2 regions of the Halomonas sp. NYA30 genome follow, and region 2 is predicted to be linked to the other one. Evidence: predicted binding sites of a transcription regulator. Region 2 holds the regulator's gene; the other holds the start of a gene.
What was found. The regulator PhoB, encoded in region 2, activates phosphate uptake and scavenging genes when phosphate is short. The targets are predictions, from matches to a motif close to TGTCATANNNNTGTCANA.
Positions count from the first base shown of each region.

Region 1: a site for PhoB is predicted at 4,395-4,412, ahead of phnD (phosphate/phosphite/phosphonate ABC transporter substrate-binding protein). Genes of this name have one in related genera too.

Region 1 covers NZ_OZ334477.1:291,978-303,724, forward strand. Annotated here, with positions in the region: gene ACWI0H_RS01405 (sensor histidine kinase) at 1-476, shown strand, start outside; gene ACWI0H_RS01410 (alkaline phosphatase D family protein) at 492-2,411, shown strand; gene ACWI0H_RS01415 (bifunctional diguanylate cyclase/phosphodiesterase) at 2,585-4,333, shown strand; gene phnD (phosphate/phosphite/phosphonate ABC transporter substrate-binding protein) at 4,484-5,461, shown strand; gene phnC (phosphonate ABC transporter ATP-binding protein) at 5,540-6,385, shown strand; gene phnE (phosphonate ABC transporter, permease protein PhnE) at 6,382-7,239, shown strand; gene phnE (phosphonate ABC transporter, permease protein PhnE) at 7,284-8,099, shown strand; gene ACWI0H_RS01440 (histidine phosphatase family protein) at 8,132-8,761, shown strand; gene ACWI0H_RS01445 (methyl-accepting chemotaxis protein) at 9,031-10,983, shown strand; gene ACWI0H_RS01450 (putative bifunctional diguanylate cyclase/phosphodiesterase) at 11,253-11,747, shown strand, end outside.
Region 2 covers NZ_OZ334477.1:4,468,376-4,480,122, reverse strand. Annotated here, with positions in the region: gene phoR (phosphate regulon sensor histidine kinase PhoR) at 133-1,419, opposite strand; gene phoB (phosphate regulon transcriptional regulator PhoB) at 1,422-2,111, opposite strand; gene ubiA (4-hydroxybenzoate octaprenyltransferase) at 2,218-3,111, opposite strand; gene ACWI0H_RS20770 (chorismate--pyruvate lyase family protein) at 3,147-3,710, opposite strand; gene ACWI0H_RS20765 (NAD(P)/FAD-dependent oxidoreductase) at 3,797-5,032, shown strand; gene ACWI0H_RS20760 (HU family DNA-binding protein) at 5,159-5,431, shown strand; gene ACWI0H_RS20755 (hypothetical protein) at 5,431-5,787, shown strand; gene yccS (YccS family putative transporter) at 6,122-8,326, shown strand; gene rhtB (homoserine/homoserine lactone efflux protein) at 8,689-9,351, shown strand; gene ACWI0H_RS20740 (ATP-binding cassette domain-containing protein) at 9,420-9,839, shown strand; partial or broken gene ACWI0H_RS20735 (transposase) at 9,911-10,177, shown strand; partial or broken gene ACWI0H_RS20730 (IS3 family transposase) at 10,252-11,747, shown strand, end outside.

The DNA.
Region 1 (11,747 bases), 430 kb from region 2:
GAGCGTCCGCGGCGGGTGAAGGGGTGCGCTTTGCACCTGTTGATCTACACCCTACGCTAACGCCGCTGCTGAATGGACTCTCCAGGCTCGCCCAGCGGCGCGGTATTGTGCTGCGCCAAAGCTGGGGCCAGAAAACCAGAGTGCAAATGGATGAGCAAGATATCCAAGAGCTGGTGGGTAACTTGATGGATAATGCATTGCGCTGGGCGCATAGCGAGGTCCAGCTACATGCGCAGGTTGACCGTCAGCAGTTGATCTTAACCGTTAGTGATAATGGCCCTGGCATGTCGGAAGCGGAGTGTCAGCAGGCGGTTCAACGGGGCAAACGACTAGATGAACAGCGCTCTGGCAGTGGTCTCGGACTGGCCATTGTGACGGATCTTGTCGCCTTGTATAACGGCCAAATGCATCTGGATCGCGCCAAGACAGGCGGGTTGGAGGTGGTGGTGAAATTGCCTGTTGTGGCACCTGGATAACGGATAACTGATTGGATGAATGACACTCATACGCTGCCCGATATTTTAGTTGGTCCCTTACTAAGACGCATCAGCACCACACGACTAGTGCTCTGGGTAGTGGCTTCCCGGGCATTGAATATGACGCTGATCCTGCGACCTGGGCAGAGTGATGCCGAATCGATAGGCTTGGCGCATCATTACCAGTGCATTCCCATCGGCCAGCGCGCTTTTATCTATCTAATTGATGTTGAACTTGATTCACCGCTACCCTGCGATGAGCGCATCGAGTACGACCTGCAGGTAGAAACCCAGCAGGGCGAGTGGCGCGCTTTGCCCGAGTGGGCGCCGTGGCTCTGTTATGACGGTGCTGCCTACCCCGCCTTTGTGATTGCGTCACGGCATCACCGCCTGATGCACGGCTCCTGCCGCAAGCCTCATCACGACAGTGCCGATGGCCTGGTGCGCGCTGATAGCTGGCTTGCTGAGCAGCAGTCAGCACCCACCGAGTGGCCCGCTTGGCTGCTGATGACCGGCGACCAGGTGTACGCCGACGACGTGGCAGGGCCGATGCTACGCGCCGTTCATGCGCTCATTGCAAGGCTGGGGTTGGTGGACGAGCGGCTGGAAGGCGCCACGGTCGACGATAGCCAAGCACTCTATCAATCGCCTGACAGCTACTACCGGCGAGCAGAGTTGCTGCCGGATGTCACCAGCAATGCTGCGCTGCGCGAGCGCTTCTTCGGGGGTGTTAAAAAACCGGTTTTTACCTCGGCCAATGCGCAGAACCACTTGATGACGCTGGCCGAAATGCTCGCCATGTACTGTTTGGTGTGGTCGCCGGTGCCCTGGCAAGTGATTGCGCCTGAGGCCCCCGCTTTAGATAAAAAAGACGCCGAACTCTATCGCCAAGAGCAGGCAGTGATCGATGCCTTTGTGGCGGGCTTGCCCCAATGTGCAAGGCTGATGGCACACTTGCCCAGCCTGATGATTTTCGATGACCACGATGTGACCGATGACTGGAACCTGACGGCCGATTGGGAGCGCACTGCCTATGCACATCCGTTCTCTAAACGGATCATCGGCAATGCCTTAGTCGCTTATTTGCTCTGCCAAGCGTGGGGGAACGACCCAGATAAGCTAAATCCATTGGTACATCACGCTTCAACACTTCTGCGTGATGACAGCCAACCACTGGTATGTGCTGAGCAGGATGGCTTCATTGAGCGGGTGCTGCGTTTTCAGGGTTGGGAGTTTCAGGTTCCCGGCACGCCCACCTTAATCGTACTGGATACTCGAACCCGCCGCTGGCGCAGTGAACGCAGCCCTAGCCGGCCCTCTGGGTTGATGGATTGGGAAGCGCTAATGGAGATGCAGCAGGCGCTCCTGGGCGCCAAAAGCGCCGTGATTATTTCTCCCGCACCCATGTTTGGCGTCAAGTTGATCGAGAGCATTCAAAAGCTTTTTACCCTTATGGGTAAACCGCTGGTGGTCGATGCCGAAAACTGGATGGCCCACCGCGGAGCAGCCAATACGCTGCTGCAGATTTGGCAGCACTCCAAAACGCCCGGCAACTACGTGATTTTGTCGGGGGATGTGCACTACTCGTTTGTTTACGACATTGTGGTACGCCATCAGCGGCGTTCACCGCACCTGTGGCAGATCACCTCCAGCGGGGTTAAAAACACCTTTCCGAAAAACCTGCTGAATACCTTTGACCGTTTGAATCGATGGCTGTATGCACCGTGGTCGCCACTCAATTGGTTTACCAAGCGACGCAAGCTGAGCGTGCACCCTCGCGACCCTGACCGCGCCAGCGCCGGTGAACGGCTTTGGAATGCCAGCGGCATTGGCTTAGTCACTCTGGACGAAAAGGGCCACCCTATCGATATTCGCCAGCTTGACGTCGATGGTAGTGAGGTGGTTTTTCCCCCGGCTGAAAAGCCGCTTACCTGAACGGCCCCGTTCTCGAATGCGACAGGGAGCTAACTGCCTGACTCAGCAGTGGATTGTCATGATAACGTCACGAAAATGACGCACGCTTGCCGCCTATCAATCACCTCCAGGGATGGTGCATTCCATAGGTACCACCACCATTGATTGGGGTGGCAGAATAGGGCAGCAGGCAAATGACCGCACAAGAATCGCAGTGGCTGAAAAAGATCATTGCAACAGAAGAGTTGCATGTTCTTTTTCAGCCCATTGTGGATGCTAGTCAACAGGCCGTTTATGGTTACGAAGCACTGATTCGTGGACCTAAGACCTCGCCGCTTCACTCGCCGTTACGACTGTTTGAAGTTGCCACCCAGGCAGGCAAACTGGTGGAGTTAGATATTCTCTGCCGACGGTTGGCGATTCACCGTTTTGCAGAACTTGAGCTGCCTGGCCTGCTGTTTCTTAACGTGATGCCGTTAACCATCGTTGAGCGTGATTTTCGCGAAGGTTTAACCCTTGGTTTTATTCGTGACAGTGGCTTGCCCCCGGAACGGGTAGTGATTGAGCTCACTGAACACGTGCCCATTCATGATTACGAGCTAATGCGCCAAGCGGTGGATCACTACCGGACGATGGGCTTTCAGGTAGCGCTGGATGATCTTGGCGCGGGGCACTCAAGCCTGCGCCACTGGTCAGAGCTGCGCCCCGATTTCGTCAAACTTGACCGGCACTTTATCTCCGGCATCGACCAGGACCCAGCAAAGCGAGAATTTCTTCGCTCGATTCTCGATGTAGCCCGCAGTCTGGATTGCCAAGTTATCGCCGAAGGGGTGGAAACCGCCGTCGAGCATCTCTGTCTATGGGAGCTCGACCGCGGGCTCGCGCTGCTGCAAGGTTTCTATTTTGCCCGTCCCAGCCAGCAACCGCCCTTAGAGCTCAATATGGTGTTGCCTGCGACCACCCAATTAAAAAGCCCCGCGGGGCGCACTGCGCGCTCGATTTTGCGGGCTATCGACGCCATCACGACAGAGTGCGCAGTGCCGGATATTTCCGAGCGGTTTCGCCAACAGCCCGGCTTGCGCTGTGTCGCGGTGCTAGAGAATGGTAAGCCCGTAGCAGTGGTGCGTCGCAATGCGTTTTTGACCCTGTTTACCAACCCCTACAGCCATGCATTGTATGCCAAGCGCCGCGTGTTGGATGTGGCTGATGCACGCATGCTGGTAGCTGATGCCGATACGCCGCTCGAGGTTTTGAGCCAGCAATTGACCGATAGCCGGGATATTGAACAGGAGGACTTCGTTATCGTTAATGCTAACGGTGACTATCTCGGGATGGGCAATATTGTTGACCTACTTCGTGAGATAACCGCTATTCAGGTGCGCCAAGCGCGCCATGCCAATCCGCTGACTGGCCTGCCGGGGAATATCCTGATTAATGAAACCCTGGCCGCTTACTTGGCTGCCGAGCAAGGCTTTGCAGCCGCCTATGTCGACTTAGATAACTTTAAAGCCTTTAACGATGCCTACGGCTACGCGCGAGGTGACCACATCATTATTTCACTCTCACGGCTGCTGCAGGCGCAGGTGGAGAATGCCGGTGGCTTTATTGGCCATATTGGCGGTGATGATTTTATGATGCTGCTACCCCTCGGCCATTGGGAGAGCGTCTGTGACCAAATCTTACGCTCTTTCGAAGTGCTTGCGCCCGGTTTCTATGAAGAGGCTGACCGTCTACAAGGTGGGATTCTGATCGAAAACCGGCAAAACAGCGTGACATTTTTCCCTTTCGTTAGTGTATCAATCGCAGTGAAACCTATTTCTGACACCACCACCTGCAGAGCGCTGGACATTGCCGCTGAGCTGTCTGAATTGAAGCATCAAGCCAAAAAAATTCCTGGGAATAGTCTGTTTGTAGAGCGTCGTGGTAGTTGTTTGAGCCGCTAAAGCGCTATGTCATGAAAGAACCATATCATTAAAAAGCCATGTCATTTTGCGTTAGCCAAAACGTCACCAAGCAGTCATATAAATGCCGCGCCGTTGTCATCTGAAGTGGTCAGGATTGTCGCTATCTTTTAACAACGCTTTAGGTGCCCCATGCAGATATCCTCTTTTATTCATGCGCTTCCCCGTACTCTTATCAGCGCTGCCGTTGCCAGTGCTTTCGCTTTGGCCGCGGTGAATGCCTCAGCGGATCTCTCATCGCGTTATGTCGATAACGATGGCGATATGGTCGCTGATGCACCCAGCGATGAGTCTCAGTGGGTCGATCCCGAAACGCTAGTGTTTGCCTACACGCCGGTGGAAGACCCAGCGGTTTACGCTGACGTATGGTCTGACTTTCTGGAGCATTTAAGCGAAGCAACCGGCAAAAAGGTCCAGTTCTTCCCCGTGCAGTCCAATGCCGCCCAGCAGGAAGCGCTGCGCGCAGGCCGTTTGCACGTAGCCGGTTTTAATACCGGTGGCGTACCGGTTGCGGTCAACTGCGGTGGTTTCCGTCCGTTTGCCATGATGGCGGCAGACGATGGCAGCTTTGGCTACGAAATGGAGATCATCACCTATCCTGGCAGCGGCATTGAGTCCGTTGAGGATCTAGAGGGTCGCCAACTGGCCTTTACGTCTGAGACCTCTAACTCCGGTTTCCGCGCGCCCTCTGCACTGCTGCGCTCCGAGTACGGTATGGAAGCGGGCGAAGATTTTGAAACTGCCTTTTCTGGCTCCCACGACAACTCTATCTTAGGTGTGGTGAACGAAGACTACGACGCCGCTGCCATCGCCAACTCAGTGGCACGCCGCATGCTGGCACGTGATGTTGTGACAGAGGGCGATTACGACGTGATCTACACCTCCGATACCTTCCCTACCACCGCTTACGGGCTGGCGAATAACCTGAACCCGGAACTTGCCGAGAAAATTCAGGATGCGTTCTTCAGCTACGACTGGGAAGGCACTGCCCTTGAATCCGAATTCGCCAACTCCGGTGAAGCGCAGTTTATTCCGATTACCTATCAGGAAAACTGGGCCGTGATTCGCACTATCGCCGATGCTAACGGTGTGACTTACGACTGCGACTGATCGTTTAGGTAGACGGTACTGCTCGGCCAGGAAGGCTAACCTTTCTGGCCGTTTCGCTATATAGACGAGGTGGGAAAAATGTTAACACTTAGCGGCGTAGGCAAGCGCTACCCCACCGGGGATCGGGCGCTAACGGACATTGAACTCACGCTGCCCAAAGGCCAGGTAATGGCGCTGATTGGGCCGTCCGGCGCGGGTAAAAGTACCCTTATTCGCTGTGTAAATCGGTTAGTTGAACCTACTCAGGGCAGCATTCGCCTGGAAGACACCGAGCTGACCAAGCTCTCAGGTCATAAGCTTCGCCACGCACGGCGATCCATGGGGATGATTTTCCAGGAGTATGCCCTGGTAGACCGGCTCACCGTGATGGAGAACGTGCTCTCAGGCCAGCTCGGCTATGTCGGTTTTTGGCGCAGTTTTTTGCGTCGTTATCCCCAGGAAGCGGTGGCGGAAGCCTTTCGGCTACTCGAGCGGGTCGGGCTTCCTCACGCTATCGATAAGCGCGCCGATGCCCTTTCCGGTGGCCAGCGTCAGCGTGTCGGTATCGCCCGGGCGCTGCTGCAGAGCCCCAAGCTCCTGCTAGTTGACGAGCCGACCGCCAGCCTCGACCCGAAAACCTCGCGTCAAATCATGCGTCTGATTCGCGAGCTGTGTGCTGAGCGTGATTTGGCGGCAATCATCAATATTCACGATGTCGCGTTGGCTCAGCAGTTTGCCGACCGAATTGTTGGCCTGCGCGCTGGAAAAATTGTCTTTGACGGCCTGCCGAGTGAGCTCACCAGTGAGATGCTCACGACCATTTATGGCGAAGAGGATTGGGATACGACCCCAGAGCCGATGGACGGCGACACGTCTGACGATACTTCAGAAGTGTCTTCTTACCCGCCTGGTATGCCCGCGATGGCAGCGGGGAGCGCTCGATGAGCGAGTTGGCAGACGCACCCCTAACAGCAGAACAGGCAGAAGGTCAGGCGCGCCAACAAGCTGCTCGGCAGGGCCATTGGCGGCGCCTGCCGCTGATTCATAACCCACGCTTGCGCTGGGGGTTGGTGATTGGCGCGGTAGTCTATTTGGTGTTGGCGCTCGCCTCGGTAGAAGTTAACTGGGCGCGGGTAGCGGAAGGCGCGGGGCGGGCGGTTAACTTCTTGGGCGCCTTTATGCAGCCCGACTTTGTTAGCCGTCAGAGCGATATTGTGGCGGGCCTGATGGAAAGTTTGACCATGACGCTCACCTCTACGGTTTTGGGCGTTTTGCTGGCGATTCCCGTGGGTCTAGGGGCGGCGCGCAATATCTCACCTTTGCCGATCTACTTTGTGTGTCGCGGCATTATTGCCGTTTCGCGCACCTTTCAAGAGATCATCATCGCGATTCTGTTTGTGGTCATGTTTGGCTTTGGACCACTGGCGGGGATGATCACGCTGGCCTTTGCGACGATTGGCTTTATGGCCAAGCTGTTGGCGGAAGACATTGAAGACCTGGATTGGCGTCAGGTAGAAGCCGTGCGGGCCACCGGGGCAAGCTGGTGGCAAACCATGAATCATGCGGTTCAGCCGCAGGTTATGCCGCGTTTGATTGGGCTTTCGGTTTATCGGCTGGATATCAATTTCCGCGAATCGGCGGTGATTGGCATTGTCGGGGCGGGCGGTATTGGCGCCACGCTGAACACCTCGCTAAGCCGCTATGAGTACGATACGTCTGCCGCGATTCTGTTGATCATCATCGCTATCGTACTGCTGTGCGAATACAGCTCAAGTCATGTCCGCCGCTGGACCCAGTAAACGCTTATTAGCCACCCCTGGCCTGTTATTTTTGGAGAACCGCGATGCCCGTATCTACTAGCTCTCAGGGCCTGCCGGTTTGGCGGCGGCGCACCACCCGAGCCCAATGGCTGCAGTACCTGGCGTGGCTGGCGGGTGTCAGCCTGTTTCTACTCTGCTGGAAGGTGATTTCCGATAACACCATGTGGGTGTTTGTCGAAGACGCTGGCCGCCAGGGCGCCGATCTGATTGGTCGCATGATGCCGCCGGAGTGGAGCTATGCCAATGTGCTCTGGAAGCCCATGTGGGACACGCTGAACATAGCAACGCTCGGTACCGTGATCGGCGTCATGATGGCATTTCCAGTGGCGTTTTTAGCCGCGCGAAACACGACGCCGCACCCACTGGTGCGCAGTGCAGCGCTGGTAGTGATTGTGTCATCCCGCTCCATCAACTCGCTGATCTGGGCGATGCTGTTAGTGACGATACTTGGCCCTGGCGTGCTGGCGGGCATTATCGCCATCGCCCTGCGCTCGATCGGCTTTGTAGGCAAGCTGCTTTATGAGGCGATTGAAGAGATTCACCCCACGCCGGTAGAGGCGATTAGCGCCACCGGCGCGAGCCGCATGCAGGTGATGAACTATGGTGTGTTGCCGCAAATCATGCCTGCCTTCGCTGGTATAAGCGTTTACCGCTGGGATATTAATATCCGCGAATCGACGGTTTTGGGTTTGGTTGGGGCGGGCGGTATTGGTTTGCAGTTAAACGCCTCGATCAACAGCCTTGCCTGGGATCAGGTCAGCGTCATCTTTATCATGATTTTCGCTACCGTGCTGGTGTCCGAGTGGGTTTCCGCGCGTGTGCGTCACGCGATTATTTAACCGATAGCGGCATCAATCAACGAGGGCTAAGTATGCGTTTTCCCGATGCGGAGATCACCACCATTGATTTACTGCGCCACGGTGAACCGGTGGGAGGACGTATGCTGCGCGGCTCCACCGATCACCCACTGAGTGAGACGGGTTGGCAGCAGGTGACCGATGCCGTTATGCGCCATGCGGTCGAAGGCCATCTACCTTATGATGCGATAGTCACCTCGCCACTTATGCGCTGCCGTGAGTTTGCGCTGTGGCTGGGCGAAGAGTTTGATCTACCCGTTCAAGTGGAGGATGACCTGGCCGAGCTGCATTTGGGGCAGTGGGAGGGTAAAACCCACGCCCAGGTGTTTGCGGAAGAGGGCACCGAAAGAATGAGTGCGTTTTGGTATGACTCAACAACGGTGTCACCGCCAGACGGCGAAACGATACAGGCCTTTGATGCGCGCCTCGCTGAGGTATGGCAGCAGCTGTTAATCAGTCCGCCCGGTAAGCATGTGCTGGTCGTGGCGCATCTATTTGTCTGCAATGGTCTACTGCGCCAAGTTATTGAGCAGCCGCTTTCGCGGGTGCTGGCAATGGATCTGCCCTATGCGGCGATGAGTCGTGTTCGCCATGAGCGCCATGAGTTGGGTGAGACCACGTTTGTCGAGTGGATTGGGCGTTAACGGTCGTTCACCATGGGCGCCGCCCACCAGGTCTGTACTATCTTCCGCTTTCCTTACTATCTATGCTTTCCTATGACCCCCATCAATAAACGCCACGCTTAGCCCCTTATACTGCGCCATGTTTTGCGATATAAGATGTCGATCGCTTAAATACATTTAATTATATGGCTCGTTGCGGCAAACTTATCCCCACGCGTTACACAACGCGAATTCTAATAATTGAGTACGCCGCTTACCTACCTGACACGTTATAAGTTTGAGGCTAAGCAATGAAAAATATCGTTAACCGCATACCCATGCGGTTTAAGTTTGCCTGCGTGCTACTGCTACCCCTGCTGGCGCTGGCATGGTTCGCTGCTCAGGGCATTATGGAGCGCCGTGCAGCGCTGCAAGAGTTTGACCGCCTTCACGCGATGACCGAGCTCGCCCAGCGAGCGGGGGATGCTGTGCACCAAATGCAGCTTGAACGCGGTATGACAGCGGGCTTTCTGGGCAGTGAGGGCGAGGCGTTTGGCAACCGCTTGCGCGAGCAACGGCCCAAGACCGATGAGGCTGCCAACGCGTTTCAAGCTCAGCAGGCCTCTTTGGATCCAGCGCTCCTGACGCCTGCTGTTCAGCAGCAACTGAGTGAGATTGATGAGCATTGGCAGCGCCAGGCAGCACTGCGTGAACGCGTTAGTGCGTTAGAGATCACGACGGGCGAGGCATTAGGCCACTATACCGGCATTAACGGCCAGCTAATGGCCTTTGTGGGCTCGCTGGCACATCTCACTCGCGAGGGTGATATTACTCGCCAATTGAGTGCGTATTATCAGCTCCTGGAAGCTAAAGATTTGGCAGGCATTGAGCGGGCGCTGCTGGCCAACACGTTCGCAGCAGATGGGATGCCACCGGCCATGCTGCGGCGTTTTTTATCACTGCTTGGCGAAGAGCAGGCTTTTCTGGCTGGTTTTCGCGTTCTGGCGGGGGAGCAGAGTCGCGAGCAGCTTGACCTGGCGTTAAGCGGTGCTGAGATCAATCGGTTGATGGAGCGGCGTGAGCTGGCGATTAGCCAAGCCAGTGAAGGTGGCTATGGCGTCGACCCGGAAGAGTGGTTTGAATGGCAGACGGTAAAAATTGGCCGCTTGAAAGCATTAGAGGACCAAGTGGCCGACGCGGTGGTGACCGAGACAGTGGCGCTACGTCAGGCAGCCCAGCAGGCGCTTTGGTTCTATGCGGTGATTGCGCTGGCCGCGAGTCTATTGGCGATCATCGCCGCTATACTGATCGTGCGCGCGATTACGACGCCATTGAGCCAAGCGCTATCCAACATCGCCACCCGCGATAATGATTTGACCCAACGCTTAACCGTCCCAGGGAGTGATGAGCTTTCCCAGCTGTATCAAGCCTTCAATGAGTCCTCGGCAACGACCGAGACACTAGTGGCTGATATCACCCGCAACGCACAGTCAGTGGCGGTGGCCAGTAACCAGATCGCTCAGGGGAATCAGGATCTAGCGCAGAGAACGGAAGAGCAGTCCGCCTCGCTGGTACAAACCGCTTCAAGCATGGAGCAAATTACCGCGACGGTACGCCAAAGCGCTGATAACGCAAAGCAAGCCCAGCAGATGACCGTCGATGTGGCGCATCAAGCTAAAGAAGCTAGCCTAGTGGCTTCACAAGCTCAGCAGGCAATGCAGCTTATCTCGCAAGCTAACGAGCAGGTCACCAGCATTGTCGGGACTATCGACAATATCTCTTTCCAAACCAATTTGCTGGCGCTCAATGCATCGGTTGAAGCCGCGCGTGCGGGTGAGCATGGGCGTGGCTTTGCGGTGGTCGCTGATGAAGTGCGTAAACTGGCTAGCCGCAGCACAGAGGAAGCCAATCAAATTCGTCAGTTGATTGACAACAATGTGGCGAAAATTGCCGAAGGCGAAACGTTGGTCAACTCGACGAATGAAACCCTGGGGCACATTGCGCAGCGCGTTGAGCAAATGGCTAGCTTGATGGATGAGATGGTCTCTGCCACACACGAACAGTCGGCAGGCATCGAGCAAATTAATCGAGCGATGGCCCAGTTAGAAGACGTCACTCAGCAAAATGCGTCGCTAGTGGAGGAGGTCGCGGCAGCGAGCCGCTCGCTTGATGAGCAAGCCGACGATATGACCCGCCAAATGAGTCGTTACCACGTCAGTGATAGCGACTCGCTAGACCGCCGTCTCGCCATGTCTGTGGCATAGCGAGTGGCATGACGACTGGCAGCCGCTCTTTTGGGCGCTGCCAGTCTCCCTCCTTAAGTTATTACGCTGGCTGCCGATAAGTTACTATGTAGTGCTGCGTACCTAAGCAGTAATGCGGTGTTAATATGCGTTAATATCAATGCCTATTCGAAGGAGGTAGGGCGAAATAGATCTGTTTTTGCTTATCTACGATACTATTTATAAAGAGCAATCTATCTATAACGAACAGTCTATCTATCACGAGCAATGGACGAGGAGAGCAGAGACGTATGTATCAATCCTTGAACCTACCAAAGGAAACTAAGGAACAGTCTTTGCCTCAACAGCTGACCCACCCCGTCGCTTCACTGCCCCATTCGAATGCGATCCCGAGCTTGCCCGCTAGCAGTGCAGCGTCCCCTGCTGAGTCCGTCTTTTGTTATGCTAACGAAGCGATCATTATTACTGATGCGGAAAATCGGGTAGTGGAAGTGAACCCTGCCTTTTGTGAGCTAACGGGGATTACACAGGGCGATGTGCAGGGCAAAACGCCTGAAGCGTTTAGTATTTTACCGCTGGATGATAGCCGCACAACGCGGCTGATGCGCGAAGAGTTACAGCTGCGGGATCGCAGCAAAAGCCAAGTGAGTTATCGTAGCCACGACGGCCAGTTTTATCCTGGCATGATGTCGATTAATCGCGTGCGCAATGAGCACGGTGCGATCGACCACCATGTCATTGTGCTAGCTGATCTTTCTGCCATTCCGGCGCATGCACGCCATCTC
Region 2 (11,747 bases):
AGCACTTTGTTAAAATAGAAATATCAAGCTTAAAAGCTGTGTAAAAATGGCACATGAGTAAACTCTTACCAACCTTACATGCCAATATTGCACACCTTTACAGGTATGGTGCGAGAGGTCGCTTACGGAGCCCTATACAAGACGTGAAGCGGGAAATGAGCAGCGAAAAAGCGCCCCTTTACCAGGGTGGGATTCAATCTGTAATTGCGCATCGTGGCGTAATAGTACGTGCTTAACGATCGCCAAGCCTAAGCCAGTGCCGCCAGTTGCGGTGCTACGGCCTTTATCGACACGGTAAAAACGTTCGGTTAGTCGGGGAATATGGACGGGATCAATGCCTTCACCATTGTCTTCCACATCAATACAGCCGCCGCCAGTCGCGCTAGCTTTCCAGCGTAAGGTGATGTGGCTACCTGCTGGCGTATAGCGAACGGCATTGAAGGCGAGGTTAGAGATGGCGCTACGAATCTCCTGTTCACTACCCAGCAGGCGTGCATCGCTTTCAAGCGCGACAGTAATGGTATGACGCTGATTCGACAGCGCCAGCGCATCATCACAAATGCTTTGTAGCAAAGGCCCTAGCGACAGCGGATGGTGATCTTTCCCACCCTGGTCGATTTCCAACCGGGAGAGCAGCAATAGATCATTGACCAGATTTTGCATTCGCTGCGTCTGTTCCTGCATCTGGTTGATGCTTTTACCCAAACGCGGAGGCAACTGGTCAGCAATATCGCTGTAGGTTTCCAGATAGCCGGAAAGGACGGTTAGCGGCGTGCGCAGCTCGTGAGAGACGTTGGCAACAAAGTCGCGCCGCATCTGTTCCAGGCGGTGCAAGCGCGTGATATCCCGAGCCATTACCAGCCGTTCATCGTCGCCGTACAGGGTAATTTGATACTGCAGGATTCGACGCTCATCAATCGGCGACGTCAGCGTTAGCGGCTCGCCATACTCTCGCGCGTTAAAGTAGCGGATGAAGCTTGGCTCACGCAGTAGGTTGGTAATGTGCTGACCACGATCATGGGCAGTTTGTAGCCCCAGCATGTTCGTTGCAGCGCTGTTCCACCACTCCAGATCACCGTGGCGGTCGAGCATGACCACACTGTCGCGCATCGCTTCAGACGACTCTTGAATACGGGCCAAGGTAGCGCGCAGCCGACTTTGCGTTATACGCTGGCTTTTCTGATAGCGGTATAAACGATCAAACAATTCACCCCACATACCGTGAGCGGCAGGAGGCTCATCGTGAGGATGTAGGGTTAGCCATAAATAAAGTTTGCGTAGCTGCCGCAAGTGATAAAACAGACATACTGCAAGCCCTGCCGCAAGCCCTAGCCCTGCTGAGCCCAATAACCAGCCTAAGCAAGTACCCAGTGTGGCCAGCCACGCTAGACGCCACAGTTCACGGCTCCATAGGCGCACATTTACACCCGTGCAGAGAAACGGTATCCGGTACCCCGAACCGTTTGAATCAGGTTTTGATGCACATCGCCCAGCGCTTTTCGTAAGCGGCGAATATGCACATCGACCGTACGCTCTTCGACATACACATTGCCACCCCATACTTGGTCAAGCAATTGGCTACGTGTGTAAGCGCGCTCTTGATGGGTCATAAAAAACTGCAGAAGACGATACTCGGTCGGTCCCATTTCCAACGCTTTGCCGTGAGCGCTTACCCGGTGGCTTACCGGATCAAGCAGCAGGCCATTAATCTCAATCGGATCTTCAACGCCACGCGGCGTCGCGCGGCGCAGCACTGCTTTTAACCGTGCCACCAATTCGCGGGGCGAAAAGGGCTTGGTGATATAGTCATCGGCACCGGCTTCAAGCCCTTGGATTTTATTATCCTCTTCGCCTTTAGCGGTGAGCATAATAATGGGGATCTCGGCGGTGGCTTCTTCGCGCTTCAACCGCCTAGCCAGTTCAATACCGCTAGTGCCGGGCATCATCCAGTCAAGCAGCAATAAATCAGGTTGGTGGTCAACCACCATGGCATGAGCATCCTGGGCGTTATCTGCTTCGAGCACACGGTAGTCAGCCATTTCCAGCGCTACCGCGATCATCTCGCGAATCGACGATTCATCATCGACAATCAGAACGGTTTTGGCGGTCATACCAGAGCCTCACGGTGTGCAAAAAAGCCAGTTCAAAGAAAACAGTTCAATGACATGTCAGTGACGATAACACCATGACTTGATGACAGTTACATGACAATGGCAGTTACTGACCCACCGCAGGCCACCAACTTAGCGCAATACCAGCAAAAAGCAGCAGCCCCGACCAGTGATTATTCAGAAACGCCTGGAAACAGGGATCTCGCTCCTGATAACGAATTAAGCGCTGTTGATGCAGGAAAGTCGCCGCCATTGCAGCGAGCCCTAGCCAAAAGAACCCACCTAACCCGACCCGCCAGCCTACCCATGCCAGCAACCCCAGGGTGGCTACCTGAAGTAGGCCGATTATCAGGCGATCCGCGTCGCCAAACAGCACGGCTGTCGATTTAATGCCAATTTTTAAATCATCGTCGCGATCGACCATGGCATATTGCGTGTCGTACGCCACCGTCCATAGCACGTTTGCACAGAAAAGCAGCCACGCTTCCAACGGCACATGGCCCAGCACGGCGCCAAAGGCCATTGGAATTGCCCATGAGAATGCCGCCCCCAGCACCACCTGGGGAAAGTGGGTATAACGCTTCATGAACGGGTAAATAACCGCCAGAAATACCCCACCCAGCGAGAGCAGAACCGTAAACCAATTAGTCAGTAACACCAGAATAAACGCTGCGGCCACCAAACCAATAAACAGCAATTGAGCCTCGGTTTCGCTGATTCGACCTGTGGCGAGCGGGCGATGCTTAGTACGTTTCACATGGCCATCGAAATGGCGATCAGCATAATCGTTCACCACGCAGCCAGCCGCGCGCATGACGTAAACACCGGCCACAAAAATCAGCAGCACATCACGGCCGGGTACCCCTTCAGCGGCAATCCACAGCGCCCAAAGCGTCGGCCACATCAACAGCCAAGTGCCAATGGGTCGATCCAAACGCATCAGCTGTATAAAATCTGCCACGCGAGCCCATCCCTTCGGCCGCAACAGTGAACGATCCATGCTTACCTCACGAAAAATAAGATGCAGGCGCTAGCCTAGCGCGATGGCAGATCAAGGTCATCCGCCATCGCACGCAAAAAATACTCCTGCACCAATAACGACAGCCCGCCGTGATAAAACACCGAGCGTCGGCCCCAGGTACAGTCACTTTCGATACCGTTCATACAAGCAAATAAGGGGGGATGGGAGGTGGCCTCAAGCGGCCCGCGAATTAAACCTGGCTGACGAAATAACCAACTGCCTAGCGAGCGCTCACCTAACCCTTCCAAACGCTGGCCCTTTAACTGCGTGAGCGGGGCGACGGAGCGCGCCACCACCCACGGTGTATTATCTAAACATAGCGCTACTTCACGCAGCCATGCGTAGCGTTTGGGAGCAATGCCCAACGCCCGTGCCTCATCCTCTCGCGGCCAGCCTACGCCCTGGCGTAGCAGTCGAACGCGAAACTGCTTTTCACCTCCTGCGACTATTAAACGGGCGGTTAATGAGTCGGTTGAGGCAACCCACTGCCACCAGGAAGTACTCATGGCAGGTCGCGCCGCACTAACAGGTCGCCAGCGCGAAAAGTGAGGAGTTTGCCGAAAAGCTGCAGGCGTCATCAAGTTCTCCAGGGCAATAAACGGGTCGGCTAGTGTAACATGCAGCACTAACAGGCTTTTGTTTCAGCGACTTTTTTGGTGTCTGCATGCCCCCCTCACAACCAGAGCTCTCTTCATCCCACGCTGCGCTGGTCATTATTGGCACGGGAATGGCCGGGATTGGCTTAGCCCGCGCACTGCGCCGTCTCGGTGATCAGCGGTCAATCACGTTGATTAGTGCTGACAGCGGTGACGATTACAGCAAACCGTTACTCTCCACCGGCTTCGCTAAAGGCCTAGCGCCCGACAAACTGGCCCAGCGAAACGCTGCCGAGCTGGGCGATGAGTTAAACGCACGCATCATTACCCACACCCCCGTGGCGGCACTAGATGTGGATAACCGGACACTTCTTCTCGACGTTGGACAAGTGCCCAACTATAAAAAACTAAGCTCTGAAAAACTTAGCTCTGAAAAACTAAGCTACGACACACTGGTACTAGCCACCGGCGCTGCGCCCAAAGTGCCACTCAGCATCGATCCCAGCGTAGCCCCACGCTGCTTCACCATTAACGACCTAGACGACTACCGACGCTTTCATCAGGCGTTAGGCCAAGGCCCAGCAAGGGTGGCGATTGTTGGCGCCGGGCTGGTCGGCTGTGAATTTACAAATGATCTGCACGCCGGAGGTCATCACGTCAGCGTCATAGCGCCTGAAGCTACGCTACTGCCCCGCCTGCTGCCCGCGCCACTGGGTAACGCCCTGGGCGATGCCTTCAATGAGGCAGGCATCCGGCTCTGCTTAGGCTGCACGATAGATTCACTAGCACCCAGCAGCGGTGACGACATCGTATTACGGTTGGATAACGGCGAAGCTATCAGCGCCGATCTCGTACTAATGGCAACTGGCCTAACGCCGCGTACGGCGCTTGCCGAAGCCGCGGGTCTTAGCGTCTCGCCGAGCGGCATACAAGTTGACCGCCAACTGCGCACTTCACACCCCGATATTTACGCCCTGGGCGATGTCGCCTGCGTCGATGGCGTTAATGCAATGTACGTGCAGCCGTTGCAAGCGAGCGCCAAGGCATTGGCGGCAACGCTTGCGGGCACTCCCACGTCGGTCAGCTTTGGCGCTTGGCCAATAGTCGTTAAAACCCCTCTGCTGCCAGTGGTCGCCTACCCGCCAACCACCCCACCTGAACGCTGGCGAATTGAAGGCGAAGGTGGTGATATCAGTGCGCTAGCCGAAAATAAAGACGGACGTTTGATTGGTTTTGCGTTGACAGGGGGCTGCGTGAGAAGGAAAGTGGAGCTTTCCAGAGCAGCACCTACGCTGCTAGGCTGATTTTCGTTGCGTTCACGACTAGGCTAGAGAACAAACCTAGTGCTGTTGACGCGCCCAATAACCTGTATTTGCTTTACGCTCGATTCTTTAACAAAAGTTCGATTGTTTAATAAAGGGAGATTTCTTATGCGCAAACCAGAACTCGCTGCTGCCATCGCTGAAAGTGCCGACCTGTCAAAAGATAAAGCAGGCCAAGTACTGAACGTTATTTTGGATGAAATCACTAACAGCGTTGCTAAGGGCGAAGATGTCGCTCTGATCGGCTTCGGTACCTTTACGGTACGTGAGCGCGCAGCACGCACCGGTAAAAACCCACAAACCGGTGCCCCACTACAAATTCCGGCCAGCAAAAATGTTGCCTTTAAGCCAGGTAAAGGACTTAAGGACGCCGTTTCCTAATGAAGCTCAAGCTGACGCTGTGGCTGCTGGGCATATTGCTCAAACGTGCCCTGCGCCGCAAGCCGCGCTTTCGTGAACAGTTAGAACGCATGCGCGGCCTGGACTGGGGAATTGCCACGGAAGATCTAAGTATAGCCCGCCACTACCGTATGACGCCGAAAGGCATCAGCACCGGTAAAGGGCTGCCCGTCGACTTAGACCTTGAACTGCGTTTCCGAGACCAAGCCACCGCGTTAAAAGTGCTCAAAAAGCCAACTCAGCAGGCCTTTCTTGACGGCATGATGAGTGGCAACGTGCGTTTAGTGGGCGACTCCGCCGATATGAACAAGCTGCAGAAGCTGCTCAAGTATTTGTAGCGCGATGACCCCCGCAGCAAAGTGCTGCTGCTGGGGTCTTTGCTCGCCACCTACACGTTCACGGCTACCTCGGCCCTCCTGCCAGCGCTAAAAATGCCGCCTCACAGCCCAACCAACTCGCCGCCACACCCGCTAACACTAAGAGTCGCCGAACATAACAGCCAATAGCCGCTCTTGTGTGAGTTATTGCCTTAATGGAACAGCATCAGCCCTACGATCTCGACTGATAAAAATTTAATAGCGACTTTATATGCTCAAACGTTGAGAGCCGAGGTAGCGACATCTAGCCCTGACGCATTTATACTAAAGTCTAACATCCCTTATAAGAGCCTCTATGCCCATTTCTTTACCGCTACGGCGCCTTTGGACGCTGGATAAATTCGCCTACAGCCTGCGCGTGTTTATAGCCTTCAGCGGTGCGCTGCTGTTTAGCGGTTTAATGGGCGATGTAGCGCTAGTTATTCCATTGTTTCTGGGCATTATCGCCTGCGCGCTGTCGGAAACTGACGACAGCTGGCAAGGCCGTTTTCAAGCCCTGCTGGTCACGCTGGTGTGTTTTACGTCGGCGTCTTTTATTGTCCAGTGGCTGTTTCCCTGGCCGTGGCTGTTTGTGGTTGGCCTGGGCGTTTCAACCTTCACTCTGATTATGCTCGGCGCCATTGGGCAGCGTTACGCCACCATTGCCTCGGGCACGCTGATACTCTCGATCTACTCGATGATCAACATCGAGCAGCACGGCGGCGTGGATGAGGACGTGGCTGCACGCCAACTGCTGTTGTTGGCTGGGGCCGTCTGGTACGGATTAATCTCGGTGGTGTGGTGCGCGCTGTTTTCGCGCCAGCCGGTGAAGCAAAGCATGGCGCGGGTGTACAAAGCGCTGGGCGAGTTTTTGATTCTGAAATCGGCGCTGTTTGAGCCGGTGCGGGGTGTAGACGTGGAAGCCCGCCGGGTAGCGCTAGCGCGCCAAAATGGCAAAGTCGTCGATGCCCTTAATCAAGCCAAAGAGATGATTTTTAGGCGGCTTGAAGGCCAGCGCGGTGACCGCAAGCTCAACCGCTACCTGCGTATTTACTTTATTGCCCAGGATATTCACGAACGGGCTAGCTCCACCCACTACCCCTACAGCGCGCTCAGCAAAGCATTTTTCCACCACGATGTACTATTTCGCTGCCAGCGGCTGCTGGATCAGCAGGGGCGCTCCTGCCGCCAACTGGCGAAATCGCTGCTGCTCAACCGGCCGTTTGACCACCAGCAGAGCGAAGAGGCGCTGGCCGATTTACACGCTTCAATAGAGAACTTACGCGACCGAGGTAAGCCCGAGTGGCGCCCGCTGCTTTATCCATTAAGCGCGCTAGCAGAGAACCTGGCCACGTTGGAAACCCAGCTTGCCAGTGCCCATAACCCTGGTGTCAGCGATGATCGTCGCGATAGCTCACTGTATGACCGCTCGCCCTCCAGCGTGCTGGAAGCGTGGAAGCGGGTGCGCCTGAATTTTACCCTTGGCTCGCCCACCTTTCGCCATGCGGTGCGGCTCTCGATTGCGTTAATGACTGGCTACGGGGTCCTGCAATGGATCGATCCCGAACAGGGTTTCTGGATTCTGCTCACCACCCTATTTGTTTGCCGGCCCAACTTTGCCACCACACGGCGTTTTTTGTCCCAACGGATAATGGGCACGGTACTTGGCTTGGTAGTGGGCTGGGCGTCGATCAGCCTCTTTCCGCACCCGCTGGTACAGAGCATGATCGCCGTGGCCGCTGGGGTGGCGTTCTTCGCTAATCGCGAAAAACACTACGTGGTCGCCACCGCCTCGATCACCCTGCTGGTACTTTGCAGCTTTAACCAAGTGGGCGACGGCTATGACCTAATCTTACCCAGGTTATTCGATACCCTGATTGGTTCGCTGATCGCAGGCTTAGCGGTGTTTTTTATTTTGCCCGACTGGCATGGGCGCAGGCTTTACCGCGAGGCCGCCAACGCGCTGAATAACCACCGCCGCTACTTGGAAGAGATTATCCATCAGTACGAGGAAGGCAAGCAGGATGACTTGGCCTATCGCCTAGCCCGGCGCAATGCTCATAACGCTGACGCGGCACTCTCCACCCTGCTCACCAATATGCTCCACGAGCCGGGGCACTACCGGAAGCTGGATGCGGATAACGGGCTGCGTTTTCTAGTGCTCTCCAACACCCTGCTTAGCCACCTTTCAGCGCTAGGCGCCCACCGCCATCAGTTGGCAGACGATGAAGACGACGCCACGCTGGTGCCGGTAGCAAAACGCATTGGAGAGCTGTTGGGCCAGATCGCAGAACAGCTGAATAAACGCCAGCCGATAGAGGCGCTAGCGGATCAAGCCGCTGAACTGTTAGCCCAATTGGAAGGGCAGAACACCGCTATGGCGGATGAAAAAACCGTCACCCTTTATCGCCCTATTCAGAGCCAGCTCCGTCTTATTACAGAGCAGCTCGCCCCGCTAGGCGAGGCGGCAAATCGATTAGTGGGAAGCGAAGCGCCCACCGCCAGCAATACAGCGGCTTAAACCTGCCAATAGCGCTCACTGAAGCTTATAACCCACATTACTCTTTACTGCGCATCTCAACCCGCTCGTGCCCTCAATCTGCTTTTTGTAAGCTATATCTTAAAATTTCATAAGCTAAAGACTACACATGTAAGAAATTTCTTACCTGCTTGTTAGCCGACAACTTAAAAAAAGCATACAAAAAACCTTAATCTTCTGTTTTAAATTAAATTAATTGAAACGACACATAAAATAATTTTAGAAAAATTCTCAGCTAGTCATTTTTAGAAAATTTGATAGTCTTTTTATTGTAATTATTTTGAAAAATTTCACTATCATGCTAGCTATAAATAGACTTCATCAGATATAAGCTAGAGGTGAATATGAGTTTTAGTATATGGCTAACATTTTTAATGGCTTCAATTTTGATTAGCTTATCGCCAGGCGCGGGAGCTATTAAAACTATGAACAGCAGTATGAACTACGGCTTTAAATCCGCAATTCCTACTATTTTTGGTTTGCAGCTCGGGTATGGCATACAGATTTTTATTGTAGCTATTGGCCTTGGAGCTATCATTGCCTCATCCACAGTTTCATTCTTAATAATAAAATGGGGTGGCATTTTATACTTAATATGGCTAGGTATCCAAAAATGGAAATCAGCAGAAAATTCGGTAACAATTGAAAACAAGGTAGAAAACCAAAGAAAGAAATTTTGGCAATCTGCATTTGTTAACTTAACAAACCCCAAGGCCACAGTATTCCTAGTCGTTCTATTCCCTCAGTTTTTATCTAGTAATAATACATCACATGAGACTCAGCTTCTCTTAATGGCCGCAACCCTTCTTATAGTTGATCTAGCCGTTATGCTTTTTTACGCAGCGTTGGCAAGCCACTTAAAGAGCTTCATAAAGTCTGAGCCACGAATGAAGCTTATCAACAGAGTATTCGGTTCATGTTTTATATTCGCTGGAATTGCTTTAGCAGCTTATCAAAAAAAATTAAAAAATAAAACTTTGTTATTAAATAATAATCTACCTATATAGACCCGAATACTATACGAATTTTTCATTAGCCAACAAGACATACCGATATTAAACAATGAGATAAGCACATGACGATAACCATTAAGGTAGAAGGGATTAATAAAACTTATGGAACTCATGAGGCATTGAGTCAGATTCAATTCACCATTGATAAAGGAGAAATCGTAACACTCATTGGCCCATCTGGATCAGGCAAATCAACTTTGTTAAGGCATCTTATTGGCTTGACTAAAGCTGATCGGCAATCTCCAGGCCAAGTCGAAGTACTAGGGCACGTGCTACAGCGTCAAGGGCGCTTTGTGGACCAAGGTCGAGATTACCGACGACGCAGTGGTTATATCTTTCAACAGTTCAATCTTGTTGGTCGCTTGAGTGTGATGACTAATGTCTTGATAGGACATCTTGGTGCCATGCCAAGATGGCGCTCGTTAACTGGGCGCTTCACAAACAATGAACAAACCCTAGCCTGGATTTCTCACGGGGTATAAAAGAAAGCGGCTGAAAGTGTTAACGTTTCAGGGCCTTACACCAAAAACCAACACCAACCGCCGCTTCCAAAATGGTACCTGAAAAACTGACCTTCTCGCCACTCTCACGCCGGCAAATTGAAGCCGATTTCTCTGGGGGCCACATCACCTCCGATGCTGGATTGCTCTTGCTACGGGAAGTCGATAAACAACATCGTCTGACGCACCGCTTGGCCTCCGTGCTTCATGATCCCCGCGCACCGGAACAGGTTCGTCATAAGCTCGACATCATGGTTCGTCAACGCGTATTCGGTGTGGCGGCTGGTTACGAAGATTTCAATGACCATGAGACTCTACGCCCCCTCTGTCAGCCTAGTTGTCCAGTTGGCAATATCGCCTAAATCACATCCAGAGGGAGCGGCATGGAGCACGTGTGCCACGTTATTCTAAAGAGCGTAAAGCGGCTGTCTTGAAAAAGTTACTGCCGCCCCACAATCGTAGTGTGGTGTCAGTTGCCACTGAAGAAGGCATCTCTGACGCGACGCTGTATAGTTGGTTAAAACAGTGTCGAGAAAAAGGAGTACCTGTGCCGGGTTACACCCAAAGCGACAGCGAATGGTCGCCAGACGCCAAGCTCGCGGTGGTCATCGAAACTGCCACCCTGTCAGAAACAGAGCTTGGGGCTTACTGCCGCGAAAAAGGTCTTTATCCCGAGCAGATCCAGCAGTGGAAAGCCGCTTGTCTCCAGGGCGCTGGTCAACAAGACGATCAGCAAAAAACGGCACAAAAGCAGCGTAAAGAAGACCGTAAGACGATCAAACAGCTCAAAGCGGAAGTGCGCCGCAAAGATAGAGCCTTAGCGGAAACCACCTCGTTACTGGTGCTCTCAAAAAAGCTCGACGCCTTGTACGGCGAAGACCCGAACAGCGGCGGGGACGACTGACACCGCTTGAGGAACGTGCAAGGCTCATTGCGTTGTTTGATGAAGCGGTCACCGGGGGCGCTTCCCGTTATCAAGCAGCGGCGATTATCGACGTGAGTGAGCGCACGCTGAAACGCTGGCGTTCTGGGGAGGGCGCTGTGGCTGAGGATCAGCGTCTACACGCGGTACAAGGCAGTCAGCCGCATCAGCTGACTCATGAGGAGGAACAGGCCATTTTAAACGCCTGCAATCGCCCCGAGTATCGAAGCCTACCGCCGTCTCAGATCGTGCCGTCACTGGCTGATCAAGGGGTCTACTTGGCCTCCGAGTCGTCGTTCTATCGGGTACTGAAAAAGCACCAACAGCAGCACCACCGCGGGCGCATGAAGCCACGTCGCCCAGTGCCTGAGCCGACGAGCTTTACGGCCACTGGGCCTAACCAAGTCTGGTGCTGGGACATCAGCTACTGCTCTTCCGTTGTGCGTGGCCAGCACTGGTATCTTTACCTGATCATGGATATCTACAGTCGCAAAATCATCGCCTGGGAAGTCCACGATGCGGAATCAGGCGAGTTAGCGAAACACCTGCTGGAACGCGCCTTATTGCGCGAAGGTTGCTGGCACCAGCCTCCAGTGCTGCACTCGGATAACGGTGCGCCGATGACGTCTTATACGCTGAAAGCGAGGTTAACAGAGCTTGGGATGTTGATGTCTTACAGCCGACCGAGAGTGAGCAATGACAACCCTTACTCAGAAGCGTTGTTCCGCACCGTCAAATATTGCCCCGCATGGCCTACAAAGGGCTTTGCATCGCTAAACGCGGTACGTGACTGGATGCTGACGTTCGAACGTGCTTACAACGAAAAGCACCTGCACAGTGGCCTTCGCTACGTGACGCCCGCTGATCGGCATCGAGGTGTCGACCGAGAACGCCTTGAACATCGCAAAGCGGTGTATGAAAGCGCCAAGCGCCGACATCCACAGCGCTGGTCAGGCAACACCCGAAAC